2 regions of the Latilactobacillus sp. VITA-14 genome follow, and region 1 is predicted to be linked to the other one. Evidence: a T-box and tRNA genes for the amino acid it is inferred to sense, from the RefSeq annotation. Region 1 holds a T-box; the other holds one or more tRNA genes.

The links. A T-box is a leader RNA that pairs with one kind of tRNA and senses whether it is charged. The one in region 1 lies ahead of tyrS (tyrosine--tRNA ligase), so its partner is inferred to be a tRNA-Tyr.
Region 2: it has a tRNA-Tyr gene. The T-box ahead of tyrS (tyrosine--tRNA ligase) is inferred to sense a tRNA for this amino acid. The anticodon was not compared.

The regions. Positions count from the first base shown of each region.
Region 1 covers NZ_JBJKTM010000026.1:9,508-12,926, reverse strand. The annotation lists gene ACF1X7_RS09080 (aldose epimerase family protein) at 1-754, shown strand, start outside; gene ACF1X7_RS09075 (cold-shock protein) at 861-1,061, shown strand; T-box leader at 1,195-1,409, shown strand; gene tyrS (tyrosine--tRNA ligase) at 1,464-2,726, shown strand; partial or broken gene ACF1X7_RS09065 (tyrosine decarboxylase) at 2,977-3,297, shown strand; partial or broken gene tyrP (tyrosine-tyramine antiporter) at 3,379-3,419, shown strand, end outside.
Region 2 covers NZ_JBJKTM010000009.1:67,708-71,126, reverse strand. The annotation lists gene ACF1X7_RS05500 (peptide MFS transporter) at 1-1,366, shown strand, start outside; tRNA gene ACF1X7_RS05495 (tRNA-Tyr) at 1,486-1,566, shown strand; tRNA gene ACF1X7_RS05490 (tRNA-Gln) at 1,573-1,644, shown strand; gene proC (pyrroline-5-carboxylate reductase) at 1,745-2,548, shown strand; gene ACF1X7_RS05480 (Gfo/Idh/MocA family protein) at 2,615-3,419, opposite strand, start outside.

The sequences.
Region 1 (3,419 bases):
GATTAATAATGGCGCCAACACGAATCATGGTGGCCCCAATAGTTTTGAATCGCAAATCTGGCAATCATCAGTGGTTGAAAAAGATGATGCGATTAGTGTCGTTTTCATGTTAACGAGTCCAGATGGTGAAAATGGATTCCCCGGTAATTTAGCGGTGACCACGACGTATACGCTAAATGAGGCCAATGAATGGCTAATTGACTATCAAGCAACGACTGATAAAACCACGTTGTTTAACCCAACATGCCATGTCTATCTGAATTTGACGGGGGACTTTGATCAATTTGTTGGCCAACACACATTGCAAATCGATAGTGACCGTTTTGGTGCCATTCAACCAGACGGCTTACCAACCGGGGAATTAGTCCCAGTTGCGGGCTCTGTCTTTGATTTACGTCAACCGCGAGCTTTGCAAGTCGCTTTTGATAGTGAAAATACGCAAACTAAATTGGTCGGTGGTTTTGATCATCCATTCCTATTGAATCAAACGTCGGGTAAAGCGGATGCGATTTTACGCGATCCCGAAAGTGGCCGCTCGATCACAATTGATACAGAAGGGAATGCAATCGTTATTTATACCGCCAATGGCTTCGGGGACGAACCGAACTTAACAAATCAGGCAATTCAACCCCACCAAGCAGTGGCGATTGAAGCCCAAATGATGCCAGATGCCATCCATCATACCGAGTTTGGTAATATTGTTTTGCATCCTGGCGAACAATATCAACGGCGGACCCGATATAAACTCAATTAATTTATTTTACGCTTGCATGCGGTTACAAAATCGCGTATAATTGACTTGTTTAGATGACCGATTCTGGTGGCTAGATAATAATTGTGTATTTAAAAGGAGTAACATCATGGAAAAAGGAACAGTAAAATGGTTTAACAATGAAAAAGGTTTCGGCTTTATCTCAGCAGAAGGTCAAGACGATATCTTTGTACATTTCAGTGCAATCCAAGACGAAGGCTTCAAGTCATTAGAAGAAGGCCAAGCGGTCGAATTCGACATCGTTGAAGGCACACGTGGACCACAAGCTGCGAATGTTGTAAAACTTTAATTTAGAGGAATTAAATACGACTATTCTAATTTAATTAAATTTAAATTAGAATAAAATCGTTCATGTTTATAAAAAAATAGCATAAAAGTGTTGACTTCATTTATCATGTGAACTATGATAAGCACATAAGTTAATAAAGCGATTGAAAAGCGCAGTAGAATTAGTAACCACTATTACAGAGAGTCGGGATTCGGTGAGACCTGACATATGTTTCTAAGTCGAATTACACTTTTTGTTTTATCAAATCGTACGTTGAATTTACGTTAAAATCTAGAGTGATATTTTGAAAGTGCACTTTCAAAATATAACACGGGTGGTACCGCGAAAAAATGACATTTCGTCCCAGTAATCTTTATTTTATTAAAGATTACTGGGACTTTTTTAATTTAGGAGGAAATTTTGATGAGAAAAAATATTATTGATGAATTAACATGGCGTGATGCGATTAACCAACAAACAGATGCTGAAGGCTTACGTGAATTAGTAGAAAACAACAAGATTTCTTTATACTGTGGGGCTGATCCAACTGGTGATAGTTTACACATCGGTCATTTGATTCCATTCATGATGATGAAACGATTCCAATTAGCTGGACATCACCCATACATCTTAATCGGTGGTGGGACAGGATCAATTGGTGATCCAAGTGGTCGTAATTCAGAACGCCAGTTACAAACAATGGAAAAGGTTCAAAAAAATGTTGAAGCTTTATCAAACCAAATGCGGAAATTATTTGGTAAAGATGCCAATGTTACTTTTGTTAATAACTACGATTGGTTATCAAAAATCTCATTGTTGGACTTTTTAAGAGATTACGGTAAGAATTTCAACATCAATACAATGTTAGCTAAAGATATTGTTGCTAGTCGTTTGGAAGTGGGGATTTCATTTACTGAATTCACATACCAAATTCTACAATCAATTGATTTCAAACACTTACATGATGAACATAACATCCAACTGCAAATTGGTGGGGCTGATCAATGGGGCAATATTACTTCAGGGATTGATATGATTCATAAACTTGAAGGTAGCGACGAACCCGTATACGGTTTAACAATTCCATTAATGTTGAAAGCTGACGGAACTAAGTTTGGTAAGACAGCAGGTGGTGCAATCTGGCTTGACGCTGAAAAGACTTCACCATACGAATTCTACCAATTCTGGGTAAATCAAGATGATCGTGATGTTATTAAATACCTTAAATTCTTCACATTCTTAGAAGAAGACGAAATTGAAGAATTGGCACAAAAAGTTGCAACAGAACCTGAAAAACGTGAAGCACAAAAACGTTTAGCACAAGAAGTGACACGTTTTGTTCACGGTCAAGAAGCATTAGATGAAGCGGAACATATTACTGAATTACTTTTTAAAGGTAATATCAAAGCTTTAGATGTTGTTGAAGCAGAACAAGCTTTTGGTAAAGCACCATCAGTTGAAATTAGTAAAGAAGCTAAAAACATTGTTGACTTCTTAGTGGATACAGGTATTGAATCTTCAAAACGTCAAGCACGTGAAGATGTTCAAAATGGTGCCATTACAATTAACGGTGACCGTATCCAAGAAACTGATGCGATGATTGACCCGATGACTAGCTTTGATGGCAAGTTTGTGATTATTCGCCGTGGGAAGAAGAATTACTTCTTAGCACGTGTTACTGACTAGAGACGTTCCAAAAATTAAATGAAGGCTTTTGTATCTATACTGAATGTTACTGGGTTCTTCGTGAATGTAGATCATATAGTATAACCCCAAAATACAACTGCAAAGGTAGCCGTCAAACGTTGTTTGACGGCTATTTTTCGTACTCTAAAAAATCAGAATCGCTTTCATAGGTTTGCTTTTATGGACAATGAGCGTATTCTATTGATTGGGGTTATACTATATCTACAATTTAGGAGGATTTTTTGTTATGAACAACCTTGTAAAAATGAACGAATTAAACCATGAATTCTACAACCAAGCTTCATATGTAACTGGTAGCATCTATGGTAACGAATACCTAACATCACATACTGACTTCGCTATTCCTGATTATGGTAACAGTCCATTCAAGTTTGTTAATAACTTAGGCGTTACTGAAGAAGGCTGGGAAGAAGCTGGTAAAATAACTGTTCTTCGTGCCGCTGTTATGACACCATACATGAACAAAGAAGAAAACTTTGATTACTTTGCTCCTAAGATCAAACAAGCTATGCAAGAAAAATTAGAAGCAATTTACGAAGATCGTAAATAATTCTAAGTAATTGTTTAGTAAAAAGAGAAAGCCGCGCAAGCGGCTTTCTTATTGTGAGATAAAATCGGAGGAAAAGTAAAAATGGAAAATAAACACGTTAATAAAATTGCCTTAGGAACCTT
Region 2 (3,419 bases), on a different contig from region 1:
GATGCGTGCAATTCTATTATTCTATATGTATTTTGCTTTAGATAAGGGTGGTCTTGGCTTTGACAAGACGACTGCGATGTCTGTGATGGCAATTTATGGTTCGATGGTTTACCTAGCCAGCGTTGTTGGTGGTTGGTTAAGTGATCGGATCTGGGGGAGCTTCAAAACCGTCTTCATCGGTGGTGTCTTGATTATGTTAGGCCATATTGCCTTAGCAATGCCGATGGGTGCGACAGCTTTATTTATTTCAATTGCTTTGATTGTTGCAGGGACTGGGTTATTAAAACCTAACGTTTCTGAAATGGTTGGTAGTTTGTATAGTGAAAATGATCGTCGCCGTGATGCTGGTTTCAATATGTTCGTCTTCGGGATTAACTTGGGCTCATTTGTCGCTCCAATTCTTGTTGGGGCTGTCGGTCTAAAAATTGATTTTCACTTAGGCTTCTCATTAGCCGCTGTCGGGATGTTCTTTGGTTTAATCCAATACTACCGCGGTCGTTCTCAATTCAGTAAAGAAAATTCAAAACCTAATGATCCAATTGCGCCAGAAGAATTATCAAGCGTTATTCGTAAAATTGTGATTGGTGTCGTGGTCGTCGTTGCCGTAGTATTAGGCATGCAATTTACAGGCAACTTAAACATTGATAACATCGTCTTGATGATTTCAATCATTGCGATTGCATTACCAATTGTGTACTTCTCACGGATGTTGGGCAGCAAGAAAGTGACTAAGAAGGAACGTTCACGCGTTATAGCTTATATTCCACTCTTTATTGCAGCTGCTATCTTCTGGGGAATTGAAGAATCTGGCTCCGTTGTCCTAGCTTTATTTGCAGAAGATCGGACAATTCTAAACATTGGTGGGCATAGCTTAGCTGCATCAAATTTCCAATCATTGAATCCACTATTTATTATGCTTCTAACGCCATTCTTTGTATGGTTATGGAGTGCTTGGAAGAAACAACCATCTGCACCTGGTAAATTTGCTGTTGGTTTAATTTTCGCTGGTTTATCATACATGTTTATGGCACTTCCGGGATTATTACACGGTACCGGTGGCCGAGTTAGCCCATTCTGGTTAATCGGTTCATGGTTCATCGTTGAAATTGCTGAAATGTTAATTTCACCAATTGGGTTGTCAATTACAACAAAATTAGCGCCAAAGGCATTCCAATCACAAATGATGAGTATGTGGTTCTTAGCAGATGCTGCGGGCCAAGCAATTAATTCACAGCTTGTGCGTTTATATTCACCACAAACAGAAATTAGCTATTTCTTAGGGATTGGGATTGTGAGTGCGATCTTCGGGATCGTCTTAATCTTCTTCGTTAAACCAATTCATAAGTTAATGGAAGGCGTTAACTAAATATTAGAAAAAATCTTGATTATTTATGCAATAATCAAGATTTTTTTTGCATTTTGGGGTTGATTTTTCTGTCAGAATTTTGTAAACTAATATAGTTGAATCGATGAGATGAAACGTATGGAGGAGTAGCGAAGTGGCTAAACGCGGCGGACTGTAAATCCGCTCCTTCGGGTTCGGTGGTTCGAATCCACTCTCCTCCACTTGATTGGGCTATGGCCAAGCGGTAAGGCAACAGGTTTTGATCCTGTCATGCGCTGGTTCGAATCCAGCTAGCCCAATACTTTAAAGACATCTTGCTAAGATGTCTTTTTTTGTGTCCTGGATTGACTTCCTCCGCTCGTTCGGTATCCTTGGATAAATAAAAAAAGGGGTGGCAGAATGAAAATTGGATTTATTGGTGTCGGTAACATGGCACAAGCAATGATTAAAGGGTTAGTGAAAGCTGATCAAATCGCAACAGCGGATATTTTAGTGCACGGCGGACATCCGGCGAACTATGCGGATTTTGTAGCTGAACAACGGATTACAGCTGTTGCGGATAACAATTCAGTGGTTGAACAAGCCGATATCGTTTTTTTAGCGGTAAAACCATATATTGTGCCACAGGTTTTAGCAGAAACAAATGCAGCCTTTAAAGCACATCAACCATTGATGGTTTCAATGGCAGCAGGTTTATCACTTGATAAACTAGCAGAACAATCTGCTGCAGATTTACCAATTCTACGCATCATGCCAAATGTCAACGTGGCCAACCGTGCAGGGATTACAGCTGTTGTTGGGAACGAACAAGTCAATGCAGAGCAATTGGGTCGGGTGAAGGATGTCCTTGCACAACTCGGTGGTGTGGTTGAAATCGGCGAAAAAGATTTCACAACTTTCAGTGCGCTTGCCGGTAGTTCACCAGCATTTGTTTACCTATTCATTGATTCAATGGCGCGGGCCGGCGTTAAACACGGTTTAACAAAGAAAGCCGCAACTGAAATTGCAGCCCAAGCCGTTTTAGGGAGTGCCCAAAACGTGCTTATGAGTGATGATTCACCTTGGGACTTAGTGGATCAAGTTTCATCACCAGGTGGCACAACCGTTGCTGGCTTGTTAGCAATGGAAGAAGCCGGCTTAATGACAGCAGTGGTTAAAGGCATCGACGCAACAATTGCCAAGGATTTAGAAAGCCAAAAATAGAGTGCGCTCAAGCATGTAAAAAGCGTAACCTGATACAAATACTGTATTGGGTTACGCTTTTTTATATTATTTTGTAAAGTGGACCATCTCATGACAGAGTTGGTGGGTGAGTAAGCTACTTTCTAGTGGGACAGGATTTGCGCCGTTAGTTTCAAGGGCAGTAATAAACGCATCAATCATTGGCGCAAAGCCCCGCGTTTCAAGCGTAGGCGTCCAGTCAGCTGCAGTTTGAATGCGACTGTCTTCTGCCGCTTGTGTTGTGTAGCGCGTTAGATTATCGACAGTGAATAACCCGTGTGGTGTCTGGAGACTTGCAATTTCTTGATTGGTACCACTTTGCATATTTAAAGTCGCGCTGATTAATTGGCGCGGTGTTTCAATGGTTAATTGTGCGAGTTGTAAATTGCCGTTTGCATCCTGCTGACAGTATGGACGGATTTTGTAATTAGTACCTAGTGAATCAGCCAAGAAAAGCGCCGTATCAATGGTATGAATCATCAGGTCATAAATGGCAAAGGGCGTTGGTTGGCTCGTTGCCACGCGTGTTTTAGTGATGTTAATCAGTTGTTTATCGGGTAAGTGATTTAATTTTTGCAAAAATGGGGCAAAACGGCGGTTGAAGCCGACCGTTAAGAGCCGTTCTTTGCTAGCCGCGAGTTTGTATAATTCGGCGACTTCCAGTGGATTTTCACTTAAGGGTTTATCGACAAAAACGTGTAAACCATGGAGCAGGGCTTGTTTAACATATTGATAGTGGGTTGCAGTTGGGGTGTGAATGAAAACTGCGTCGAGTGGTTGTTCGAGTAATGTGTCAAATGATAGGCAGCCACTTTCTAAATGATATTGCGCTTGAAGCTGCGCTAATTTAGCC